Regions from separate parts of the Alteribacillus sp. JSM 102045 genome, predicted to be linked through region 1. Evidence: riboswitches for the same ligand, from Rfam matches in the RefSeq annotation. Region 1 holds a riboswitch; each other region holds the start of a gene.

Evidence for each region. Region 1 has a riboswitch for thiamine pyrophosphate ahead of thiC (phosphomethylpyrimidine synthase ThiC). Riboswitches for the same ligand answer to the same signal wherever they lie in the genome.
Region 2: it holds a riboswitch for thiamine pyrophosphate, as region 1 does, so the genes downstream of both, ACE1TI_RS11560 (thiamine phosphate synthase) here and thiC (phosphomethylpyrimidine synthase ThiC) in region 1, are expected to answer to the same signal.
Region 3: it holds a riboswitch for thiamine pyrophosphate, as region 1 does, so the genes downstream of both, ACE1TI_RS00920 (ABC transporter ATP-binding protein) here and thiC (phosphomethylpyrimidine synthase ThiC) in region 1, are expected to answer to the same signal.
Region 4: it holds a riboswitch for thiamine pyrophosphate, as region 1 does, so the genes downstream of both, thiD (bifunctional hydroxymethylpyrimidine kinase/phosphomethylpyrimidine kinase) here and thiC (phosphomethylpyrimidine synthase ThiC) in region 1, are expected to answer to the same signal.

Annotation. Positions count from the first base shown of each region.
Region 1 is NZ_JBHFQG010000028.1:5,057-8,180, forward strand. It holds gene shc (squalene--hopene cyclase) at 1-442, shown strand, start outside; gene ACE1TI_RS16200 (hypothetical protein) at 627-1,538, shown strand; TPP riboswitch at 1,655-1,769, shown strand; gene thiC (phosphomethylpyrimidine synthase ThiC) at 1,915-3,124, shown strand, end outside.
Region 2 is NZ_JBHFQG010000015.1:37,867-40,990, forward strand. It holds gene thiO (glycine oxidase ThiO) at 1-1,026, opposite strand, end outside; gene ACE1TI_RS11560 (thiamine phosphate synthase) at 1,010-1,624, opposite strand; TPP riboswitch at 1,758-1,866, opposite strand; gene ACE1TI_RS11565 (YbfB/YjiJ family MFS transporter) at 1,965-3,124, shown strand, end outside.
Region 3 is NZ_JBHFQG010000001.1:191,457-194,580, reverse strand. It holds gene ACE1TI_RS00930 (ABC transporter substrate-binding protein) at 1-78, opposite strand, end outside; gene ACE1TI_RS00925 (ABC transporter permease) at 75-842, opposite strand; gene ACE1TI_RS00920 (ABC transporter ATP-binding protein) at 839-1,624, opposite strand; TPP riboswitch at 1,778-1,883, opposite strand; gene ACE1TI_RS00915 (hypothetical protein) at 2,028-2,225, shown strand; gene ggt (gamma-glutamyltransferase) at 2,314-3,124, opposite strand, start outside.
Region 4 is NZ_JBHFQG010000015.1:16,391-19,514, reverse strand. It holds gene ACE1TI_RS11465 (efflux RND transporter permease subunit) at 1-916, shown strand, start outside; TPP riboswitch at 973-1,079, shown strand; gene thiD (bifunctional hydroxymethylpyrimidine kinase/phosphomethylpyrimidine kinase) at 1,144-1,956, shown strand; gene thiM (hydroxyethylthiazole kinase) at 1,969-2,805, shown strand; gene thiE (thiamine phosphate synthase) at 2,798-3,124, shown strand, end outside.

The sequences.
Region 1 (3,124 bases):
TTCATGGTATGGCAGGTGGGGGATCTGTTACATTTATGGAACATGGGCAGCTGTTACGGGATTAATGGCCGTAAAATTTCGTAAAAATCACTCGTCCATTCAGAAGGCAATAAAATGGCTATGTGAAATCCAAAACCAAAACGGTGGATGGGGGGAATCGTGCAAAAGTGACATAAATAAAAAGTATGTTTCTTTACAGGCAAGCACTCGGACTCATACCGCCTGGGCGCTGGATACACTTATAGCAGCAGAAAATGAAGAAACTTCCGAAATAAAGCACGGGATTAAGTTTTTGTTAGAGTCATCTGAAAAAAGTGATTGGACAACATCGTATCCTAAAGGACAGGGTCTCCCAGGAGGATTTTATATTCATTATCATAGTTATGAATACTTATTTCCATTACTCGCTCTGAGTCATTATAAGGATAAATTTATGAAATAAGTTAATAAGCTCCGATTCTATGACTTTAAAGTCCAGGATTTCTTAGTTAGACATTCTGGACTTTATGATGGATGAATTCAGAGGATAATCTGTTTCAGTTAATTTGTATAGACAGACAGCTTCTGATGATATCTTTTTATCCATTTAGAGGATTGAATAATTTAATGGTAAGAGAACAAAATAGGTGAAGACAATGACATTGGAAGTGATGGGGTTGAAAACACAGTTAAACATTATGATATCCATATTAATCTTTACCTTGCTAATGGGCAGACCATTGGTTATTAATGCTAAAGAACCCCAAGAACTGCAAGGCTTTTCTTATTCTCCATTTGAATATATAGTACGTGAGCAATATTATGGTGACATGCTTCCATGGGAAGATGTTCGTTCATTATTGCCTCATAAGGTGAAATTTCAGGTTATTGATCTTGACACTGGCTTAAGTTTTCGTGTGCAAAAGCGTGCTGGTAATCAACATGCAGATGTACAGCCGTTAACGAGAAAAGATACTCAAATTATGAAAGAAATTTATGGTAATAGCTGGAGTTGGAAAAGACGAGCTATTCTGGTTAACACTAATGATCGTATGATTGCTGCTTCTATGCATGGAATGCCTCACGGGGGAGGGGGTTTGTCGAATGGGTTTCCTGGCCATTTCTGTATTCACTTTGCTGGAAGCATAACCCACCGGACAAAAAACTCGGATCCAACTCATCGACTGATGGTTTTAAAGGCCTCTGGGAAACTGGCAGAATACCGTAATGAAATGAATCCATACGAAATAATAGATCTTTTTATTACAGCCATAAATCAAAGTGATCCTTATATGTTACAAATGACCCTGTCTGAACCTCATACGTTACAAATGGCAGCTATTTTAAAACGTATGGACCGGATGGGAATGGTTTCAAAACATACGAGTTTCAAAAAGCTGAAAAAACTGCCTATCGTGGCATTGGAGGTACCTGTCGAACTTCAATCTTATCAACGTGATCAGGGAAAAGAGAGAAAATCATATACTTTCATCCTGACACGAGATGTAATAACCAATCGATGGGAGATTCTCTCCGAAGATTTTTTAAACCTTATGTAATTTACATTGAAGCGGAGTAGAAGAAACAATGGTCAACAAGGAGTAGATAAGAATCATTTTCTCCTAAAGGGTTGGATTTTTCTTCATTATTATTTATACTGTAATAAAATAGAATAGCTCATAACTAGGGGAGTCCAATAAGCTGGGCTGAGAAAGAAATGCTTTGAAGTTTCTTGACCCTTTGGACCTGATCTGGATCATACCAGCGTAGGGAAGTTAGAAACTCATCCATGATGAATAAACTTCTACATATACAAAGCCGGGTCCATCCTTTAAATGGGACCGGCTTTTTTATGTACTTCTACCTGTTTGCAATTTGTTATGTTCTAGATCTCGTCCTTTATCAATGAACTTATTGAAAAGGAGAGATTTTTTTATGTCCATTTCTTCATTAAATGAAAAAAACATTTCCATCATGTCCAGTTTCTCCGGTAGTAAGAAAGTTTATGTAGAAGGTTCAAGACCGGATATTAAGGTACCTATGCGCGAAATCGACCTAAGTCCGACAACAGGAAGCTTTGGGGAAGAAGAAAACCCGCCACTACGTGTCTATGACACAAGCGGACCTTACACGGACTCTGATTATTCGGTTGACATAACAAAAGGACTTCCTGCCCTTCGCAGTAAATGGATTCAGGAACGATCCGATGTAGAAGAATATGAAGGCCGTGATACAAAACCTGAAGATAACGGATATCGTGATGAAGATGATCCCCGTGCTAATCATGACGTGTTTCCTGGATTAACACGGAAACCACTGCGGGCAAAAAAGGGGAAGAATGTTACTCAGCTTCATTATGCTAAACAGGGGATTATTACGCCTGAAATGGAATTTATCGCAATAAGAGAAAATATGGACCCTGAATTCGTACGTGACGAAGTGGCAAAAGGTAGAGCGATTATTCCCGCTAGCATTAATCATCCAGAAACAGAACCAATGATTATAGGACGACATTTTCATGTCAAAATTAACGCCAATATCGGTAATTCTGCTGTTTCTTCGTCGATTGAAGAAGAGGTTGAAAAAATGACCTGGGCAACGCGCTGGGGAGCAGACAATATTATGGATTTATCAACTGGTAAAAATATCCATAAAACTCGCGAATGGATTATCCGCAACTCAGCCGTCCCTGTTGGCACTGTTCCTATATATCAAGCATTAGAAAAAGTAAATGGAGTTGCTGAAGACCTGACTTGGGAGGTTTACCGGGATACGCTGATTGAACAAGCGGAGCAGGGGGTGGATTACTTCACCATTCATGCTGGTGTGCTTTTGCGGTATGTTCCGTTAACAGCAAAGCGCCTGACTGGTATTGTCTCTCGGGGCGGCTCGATTATGGCACAATGGTGTCTCTATCACCATGAAGAAAGCTTTTTATATACTCATTTTGAGGAAATCTGTGACATTATGAAAACCTATGATATTGCATTTTCATTGGGTGATGGTTTGCGACCCGGTTCCATCGCAGATGCCAATGATGAAGCACAATTTGCAGAACTGGAGACTCTTGGGGAGCTAACAAAGATTGCTTGGGAGCATGACGTTCAGGTGATGGTGGAAGGCCCAGGGCACGTACCAATGCATC
Region 2 (3,124 bases), on a different contig from region 1:
TAACGCAGATAACAATATACCATTTCTGTAATGTCCAGTTGCCATCCATAATCCCTCTAAAGAAGCGGCCCCTAAATATGGCATGCCATCAGTGGTTTGCGGCCTGACACCGCTCCATGACTCCATCCATTCTGCGCTTTGAAGGCCGGGAACAAGACGGAGCGCTTTCGAAAGCAGGTTCTGAACAGATCCTGCACTAACTTGTTTATCCATTCGCCCTTTTTGTTCTGTTGCACCTATAATGATGGAGCCGTCAGGCTTCGGAACAAGGTAAAAATCTGGTGCGTGAACTGTGGCTTTAATAACGGGCTTTGCTGGTCTGACTGCCAAACATTCGCCCTTCACCGGAACCATGGGCGGAATTTGGATTTCATGGTCCGTAATTAAATCAGACCATGCTCCTCCAGCTAGTACGACCTGTGATGAATAAAAGCTTCCAGCTGGAGTAGAAACGCCTTTTACTTTCCCTTCTTCTTGAATTAACCCAATAACAGGAGTGTATTCGTAGAAATCAGCTCCTAACAGGGATGCTCCGCGGGCGTATGCTTGAGTTAACTCTTTTGCCTTTACCTGGCCGTCTCCAGGAATAAAGAGAGCACCTTTTACCTCGCCTTTAATATTAGGTTCCTGAACGGAAAGTGCCTCCGGTCCCCGCCACTCTGCTTGTTCTCCTTCTTTTCTTTGAAAATCAAGCATTTCTAATAGATGACTTGCTTCTTCATCCGTCTGAGCTACTTTTAACATGCCATTGCGAAGGTAAGAAACAGGGATTCCAGAGGTTTCTTCTAACTCAGGTACCAGTTCAGAGAACATGTTTCTGCTTTTTCTAGCAAAGTCAAAAAAAGGACCATTTTCCTTGATTTCCACCTGTGCTCCAAGCATACCGGCTGCTGCACTGGATGCTTCAGCCCCTACTCTTGATTTTTCTACAACAGCAGTATGGCAGCCTCTTTTTGCAAGTTGATAAGCGATAGAACAGCCATTAACTCCGCCGCCGATTATCAGCACATCATATGCTTTCTTCATGTAATGCCTCCTCTGTTAACGCTCTTCGATAAGCTTTTGCCTCTCTAATTGGCTCTCCCGATTCATAAATGCCAGACATCACTGCTATACCGCTGGCTCCGTTGTTTATACATTCCTTCGCCCGAGCAGGAGTAATTCCGCCTATAGCTATTACTGGACAACGAACAGCTTGTGCCGCTTGTTTTAACGACTTTAATCCTCTAGGCACAGCTCCTAGCTTGCTGTTTGTTTTATAAATGTGTCCAAAAAATAAATAGTCAGCTCCATTCTTTTCTTTTTTTATAGCACTTACTTGACTATGTACAGAACAGCCTGTCAATAAATTCCTGTCATTTTGTTGTATTGGTACATTTTCAGGAAAATGAACGCCTCTCAAACCAAACTTAGCAGCCAGGTGGGGACCATTATTGAAAATGATTTTCCTAGGCGGCACACCTGCCTTTTTTAATTGTAGAAGTACCGACTCTGCTTTTTCTAAACTCCACTGCTTTTCACGAATGTGTATAAAATCCACATAAGGATGGATTTCAACAGTGACCCCAAGCCACACATCTATGGATTGTCTTCCAGTTGAGATTACATGTAAGGACGGTTTCATAATACCTCTCCTTTTTTAAAAGGCAATAAATCTTTCAAAGACAATCTAAAAAACTTCTATTTTCTTACGTTAAAACGAAAAAGACCGCTTTCCTGAGGATAGGAAAGCGGCCTGGTCAGCTTTAATTATGAGAGTCCATTGCGCTCCACTTTCCTCCGCTGGAATGATCCAGTTCAGGTTCTGAGGGTTTTAAAGGTTCACTTTAATCTCAGCCTTTCTTAAAGGCACCCCTAGTGGTTGTCTTTTCTATTTTTCTAAATTTTAAAACAAACACCCTGATTCTGTCAAACTAGTTTACAAGAGCTGTACTTTGCATTGTGATAAAATAGAGGAAGTTAATATGAAGGACGTGTTTTCGATGATGCAAGCAGCTTCTTCAAAAAAAAATGACTTGTTTGTTTTAATAGCAGGAATAGCAGGACTATTTATCGTAATGGGTATTGGAAGGTTTGCATACACCCCTATACTTCCGCTGATGGTTGAATCGACCTCTTTAAATAATGAAACAGCTGGATACTTAGCCTCAAGCAATTATTTTGGATACTTCGCAGGTGCTCTTTTAGCTGGAAAACTGGCATGGAAAAAAGGGAAAGCTTACAACGTCTACTTTCATCTTAGTCTGAATATAGCTTCTACTTTATTAATGGGAGCTGCAGTGAATGAGTTTATCTGGCATCTGTTACGCTTTTTATCTGGATTAACAAGCGGAATTATTTTTGTTCTCATTTCGAGTATCGTAATGGACCACCTTGTCCGGGCAGGGCGTGCCGCTTGGACAGGATATCTTTTTAGCGGAGTAGGTTTAGGTATATTATCTACCGGTCTTCTGGTACCTTTCTTGTCCAATTTATTTAACTGGGCAGGCATTTGGATAGCGCTTGGACTGCTTTCTTTCATTCTAGCATTGTTTATTTGGAAAAGGCTCACGGAAACACCCTCTCATGAAACAAATGTGAAAAAAAATCCTGCTGTTAATAATGTGACACCTCCAAAAACGAAATCTATACTACCGTGGCTTGGGGCTGCTTATGGACTTGAAGGAATCGGTTATATAATCAGCGGGACATATTTAGTAGCCCTTGCGGCAGAAATTCCTGTGCTTCAATCAAATCCTTCTTTAAGCTGGGTGCTCGTTGGGGCTGCTGCTGCACCTTCTTGTATAATATGGTCAGCCGCTGCATCTAGAATCGGAAACCTAACAGCACTGCAGGCTGCATTTTTTCTACAAATATTAGGGGTGCTCTTTCCTGTCGTTTTCTTTAATGGTATTGGCGCTTTAATTGGTTCCTTCCTTTTCGGAGCAACTTTTATGGGAATTGTCACCATGACAATCGCAGAAGCAAGAAATACCGCTGCCGGCGAAAGCAGTAGTATTATAGGAGGGTTTACTTTTATCTACAGCCTTGGCCAAATGATCGGACCAATTGCAGCTGGTTTGCTCATTTCTATAACAGCAGAACTTTCGGCCTCTTTTTATTTCGCCGCTGCCGTACTTCTAAC
Region 3 (3,124 bases), on a different contig from region 1:
ATTACAACCTGACAGCGCAGCTAACGAAAATGCGAGTACACTAGCTATGCTTTTTGGGTTTTTCCATCTTTTTTTCATGATTTAGCCCTCCATTTTTTTGTTGTAATTTTTTCTAAAAGTTTTATTGCTAAAAATAATAAAATCCCAAGCAGAGATAACAGAAAGATTGGCGCAAACACCCCTGCGCCGTCCATTTGTGTCATCATACGGCGGCTGAAGTAACCAAGCCCCGCGTTTGCCCCGAGCCACTCCCCAATTGCAGCCCCTATAACGCTCATCGTGACAGCTACTTTCATACCAGAATAAACATACGGCAGAGCGGAGGGCACTTTTACTTTCAAAAAAATTTGTTTCGAGCTTGCTCCCATTGTTTTCAGTAAATCTTCCATTTCCTTGTTGGCTGACCTTAAGCCGTCAAACGTACTCACCGTAATTGGAAAAAAAGTAATTAAAACGGTGACTGCCACCTTACTCCAGATTGAGTAGCCAAACCAAAGCACAAAAATTGGAGCAAGGGCTATAATGGGTATAGTCTGAGACGTAATAAGGAGCGGGAAGATACTGCGCTCAATCACTCGGCTTTGATTCATCCAAATGGCAAGTCCTGCTCCACAAAAAATGGAGATCGCCAGTCCCATCAGAATAATTTGTACAGTGGCGGGAAGGTGCACAAGAAATAACACATCTCGAAGCTCCCAAAGCTTTAATAATATTTCTGTCGGAGAGGGCAAAATATATGCTTGATCATATAGCCTGGCACTAATTTCCCAAACAATAAAAAAAATTGCTGCAATAAATGCCGATCCTGCATAGGAAAAACTGCTATTCACTTTGCTTTTCATGATTGCACCCTCGTTTTCATCCTGCTTAGCAGCTCATTTTTCAAGGCCATAAACTCTGGGGTGCTTCTAGTTTCGGTCCCTCTCGGCCGGCTTAACGGAATGACTGCTTCTTCAAGCTGGTTTTCTATTGGAGGGTTAGTAAATAAAAAAATACGATCTGATAAAAATACTGCTTCTTCAATGTCATGTGTAATAAAAATCAGTGTCTTCTGCCAGGTGCTCCACTGTTCAAGCAGCCACTCCTGCATCATGAAACGGGTCATCGCATCGAGCGCACTAAAGGGTTCATCGAGAAGCAATATATCATTTCCGCTTAACATTGCCCGTAAAAAAGAAACTCTCTGCCTCATGCCGCCGGATAATTCATGGGGATAGCGATTTTCCGTGCCGGCAAGTCCAAACTTGTCTAGATGTTTTTTAACTTTCTGACGTGCTTCCGTTTTTTTCACTCCTTTTACCTCCAACGGCAGTACGCCGTTTTCCAGCACCGTACGCCAAGGAAGCAGTAAATCATTTTGCGGCATATAGCCCACTTTCCCAAGGCGGTTTTTCTCTTCTTTTTGATCGATATAAATGTGGCCTTCCTTTGGAATATCAAGGCCTGTTGCAAGCCTGAAAAACGTTGACTTACCAGAACCGCTCGGTCCAAGCAAGCTGACAAATTCTCTTTTATAGATGTCAATATTAAGATGTTTAAAAATAGGTAAAGCATGTTCTTCTTGTCCATAATGAAAAGAAACATTCTGAAAAGTGAGCTGTGTTCGTGCATTTTGCTTATCCATAGACCATCCACACTTTTTGCCTGATAATTATACTCCACCCCCGCGCCTTTCCATCCTTTTCTGTTTCATTTTTCCAATAATAAAGACCACTCCAGCGAAGAGTGGTCATGGGTTTGCATAAAATGACATAAACAGAATAAACCTATCATCATTTTAGGCTCGCTCACACTTCCCTCCGCTAGTACGAACTAGTTCAGGTTCCAGGGTTAGGACAATATAAGTCCCTCTCAGCTATGATCCAGCACCCCTAGTGTCAAGCTATTCGATTGTTTTATAAGCTCACTTCATAACAATTATCTCCTTTTTAACATAGCACAAATCTTAAGCTGCGAAAACCCATTCCTTAATAAATCATTGACGTACTGCACATGCTAAGCGAAATTGATTGAAATGGAGGATGGATATGGAACGCAGGAATCAACCGCCAAGAAACAATCCAGCTGCTCAAGAAGACGAGGCCTGGAGAGAATTTCCGGCCCCTCAGGAACAAGTGGCTGATCCGTTTGTAGAAGGTACGGAAAATGGAGAAATAGAAGAAGACCGTGAACCAGATTTTCCAGAGGAAGAAGAAGGTATTATGGAGAGTGAAGATCAAAGTTAACATAAAATAGAGACCATAAGAATTGGGCTGTCACGACACGAAAAAGAAGGAGCCATTCCACATATAAGCTCCTTCTTCTCAAACTTTGTTATTTTAATAGAAGGCTGAGTTTAAAACCATTTTCCTTGTTCGATACCCCAATGGCTGCTCCGTCCCGGCGTGAATCAGCTACTCCATGATACGTGCCGTTTTCATGATCTATTAAAATACTTTGGACGTTCCCAATTGATCGAGGGCTGTTTTCATAGCGGTGCCCCATTTCCATTAACTCTTCTCTTACTTCTTCCGGCACTCCTTCTTCCCACCTTGTCTCGGAAGTATGAGAGTTATAAATACGAGGCTCTTCCACAGCATCTTTTAATTCCATGTCATACTCTATAATATTCAAAAATGTTTGCAGTACGGAAGCAATGATCGTTGGTCCGCCCGGTGATCCTAAGGTTAACACAGGTTTTCCATCTTCTAATACGATGGTCGGTGTCATAGAGCTTAGTGGTCGTTTGTTTGGCTGCACTTCATTAGCACCTCCTGGTCTAGCGTCAAAATCAGTTAATTCGTTATTTAACATAAACCCATATTCCGGAACCATAATGCCTGTGCCAAATACTTGTTCAATCGTTGTCGTATAGGAGACAACATTTCCCCACTTGTCAGCTACCGTAAAGTGTGTGGTTTCACCAATTTCTTTGTCATCTGCTTGTTCCACAATTTCCTTCGTTTGTTCTGCCTCCTCAAACTTCCATGGATCCCCTGCTTCGACATGTTCATTTCTTTCATCCACAGACAGCTGTTCTTTTCTCTCTTTGATGTAATCTGGATGCAGCAGCCCCTCCATTGGTACATCAACAAATTCTGGATCGCCCGCGTATGCTGCCCGGTCAGCATACGCAAGTCTCATG
Region 4 (3,124 bases), on a different contig from region 1:
ATTTACTGTAACTTACAGTAGCGATACGAATCTGAACGATATGTCTTTATTAGTTGAAGATATTATTGAGGATGCTGATTTAGCAGATAGCACCAGTTATGCTTTTTCTGGGGAACAAGAACTTCTGAATGATGCGATTGAGAGCCTTGTATTCGCGTTTTTGCTTGCGTTATTGTTCATCTACCTGGTGATGGCAGGACAATTTGAATCCTTTAAATATCCGTTTGTTGTGATGTTTAGTGTACCGCTTGTAGTAATAGGGGTGATGCTGGCACTTACTATTACGCAGACGCCGCTGAGTGTTACAGTCTTTATCGGCCTGATTGTCCTGGCAGGTATTGTGGTCAATAATGCTATCGTGCTGGTTGATTATATCAATCAAATGAAAGAAAAAGGAATGCCTGCAAGAGAAGCAATCATTGAAGGTGTCAAACAGCGAACCCGTCCAATTTTAATGACAGCTGTTACCACCATATTAGGTGTTGTTCCACTGGCGCTGGGTATTGGAGAAGGGACAGAAATTCAACAGCCGATGGGGATTGCTGTGATAGGCGGACTCATCAGCAGTACATTCCTTACATTGTTTGTCATACCGGTGGTTTACAGTTTCTTTGATAAAGACACAAGAACGATGAATAAAAAATACGTCACGCCTGAAGGCAGGGTTGTTTATTCTTACGAGCTTAACCGGTATTATCAAGAAAGTGCTGCGGAGGAAGAAAATAATACGGCGCTTCCGGAACGAACGGAAAATGAGTCGCAGGCTTCAAGAGAGGTACGAAGCAAAGAGCAAGAAGAACATTTGTCAAAAGACGATATTATTTACTTGCTTGAACGTATTCTTCAGCAATCAAAAGGGGAGTCCAAAAATATAGAGCAGCAAAGAAAAGAAGATAGTGACCGAAATAACGAGTAAAAGCACTTATTTGACACTGCTGTTAGTGTCAAGTAACATGGAATTAACTTAAAACAATAATCCACTAGGGGCGCTTTGGAAGCTGAGATGATGCATTGAATGCATCGGTCCCTTCGAACCTGATATGGTTAATGCCATCGTAGGAAAGTGGAGCGAAGATATACGATAAATGATGTCGACCGCTCTCTTTCGGAGAGCGGTTTTTTTAATTATAGGAGGTAATATATATGGGGAAAGTACCAAGTGCATTATCCATTGCTGGGACGGATCCAACGGGCGGAGCGGGTATTCATGCCGATTTAAAGACCTTTCAGGAACGTAAAGCATACGGAATGGCGGTCGTCACTTCAGTCGTAGCTCAAAACACAAAAGGCGTTCAGGATGTTTGGCATGTCCCCCTCGATATGGTAGAAAAACAAATTAAAGCTGTACTAGAAGATATTCGTCCAGATGCAGTGAAAACAGGCATGATCGCTACACCAGAAATGATTGAAAAAGTGGCTGAACTGTTAGAGAGACAAGATCTTCCATTAGTTGTAGACCCTGTTATGGTAGCAACAAGTGGTGACTCCTTAATGGAACAGGAATCTACAGAACTTATGAAAAAACGGCTGTTCCCGCTTGCCCGCGTTATTACACCGAATATTGCAGAAGCCGAAACGTTGACAGCAATGTCTATAAAAACTCAGGAAGAGGCTGAACAAGCAGCGAAAATGCTAGTGGATGAAATGGGTGCGGAAGCTGCTTTGGTAAAAGGCGGACATTTAACAGGAGACGCTACCGATATTCTATATTGCAACGGGAAAATTGAATATTTAACTGCTCAGCGCACTGATACAAATCATACCCATGGTACAGGCTGCAGTCTATCAGCTTCTATTGCCGCTGAACTCGCAAGAGGAAATGATATTAAAGATGCAGTGTCAAAAAGTAAAATCTTTATTTCTCAAGCTATTCATCATACGTTGGGTATAGGCAAAGGGGATGGGCCGGTAAACCATTGGGCTTCTCGATTAGATAAAAATGATATTTTAGTGTAAGGAGGAGCTTTTATGAGAAGTAAAGAGGTAAGTAAGCTTTTAGAACAAGTTAGAGAGCAAAAACCGTTAATTCATAATATTACCAATGTAGTGGTTACGAATTTTACTGCAAACGGAATTTTGTCTATGGGTGCGTCTCCTGTGATGGCAAATGCTGTGCAGGAAGCAGCTGATATGGCTTCGGCAGCGGACGCGCTCGTATTGAACATCGGGACATTAAATGAGGGCCAGGTCGAATCGATGATGCTGGCCGGAAAGCAAGCAAATGAAAAAGGAATTCCAGTGGTGCTTGACCCTGTAGGAGCTGGAGCAACAACGTATAGAACAGAAACAGCCCGTAATCTTCTCGAGCAACTAAATATTACGTTATTGCGAGGGAATGAAGCAGAAGTTTCAGCGATAGCAGGGCTGGACAGTGATATACGTGGAGTAGATGCTTCAGGCAGAGAAAGGGACCTTGGAGCCATCGCAGGTCATGCTGCCAAGACATTAAATATTCCAGTAGCTGTTACGGGAGCAAAAGATGCTGTAACAGATGGAACTAATCTATATACGATTTACAATGGCCATTCCATGCTGACAAAAATAACAGGAACCGGGTGTCTTGCCAGTGCAGTTACAGCGGCTTTTCTTACTGTATCAGGAAGTGTTGCAGAAGGGGCAGCCGCAGCATTAGGTTATTATGGAGTTGCAGCAGAAAGAGCAGAAGGATTTGCTTCAATGGAAGGCCCCGGCACCTTTCAAATGGAGTTGCTTAACGCTCTTTACCACTCAGGCGAAATGGATTTTAAACAACAATTGCATATTGAAAAAGAAGTATTAGACCGGGGAGGATCTGGAAATGAATAAAGAAGATCTTTTACTGTATTTTATTATGGGAAGCAATAACACTTCAGGCCATCCTTCTGAGGTCTTAGAAAAAGCAATCAAAGGCGGAATTACATGCTTTCAGTTTCGTGAAAAAGGAGTGGGAGCGTTAGAAGGTAAGGAAAAAGAAAAGCTGGGCAGAGAACTTCAATCTATTTGCAAAAACCATCAAATTCCGTTCATCGTAAATGATGATACAGAACTCGCTATCTTATTAGAAGCAGATGGTATCCATGTTGGGCAAGATGATGAGCCAGTAGAGGATATTAAAAAGAAATGTCCTTCTTCTATGATCATTGGT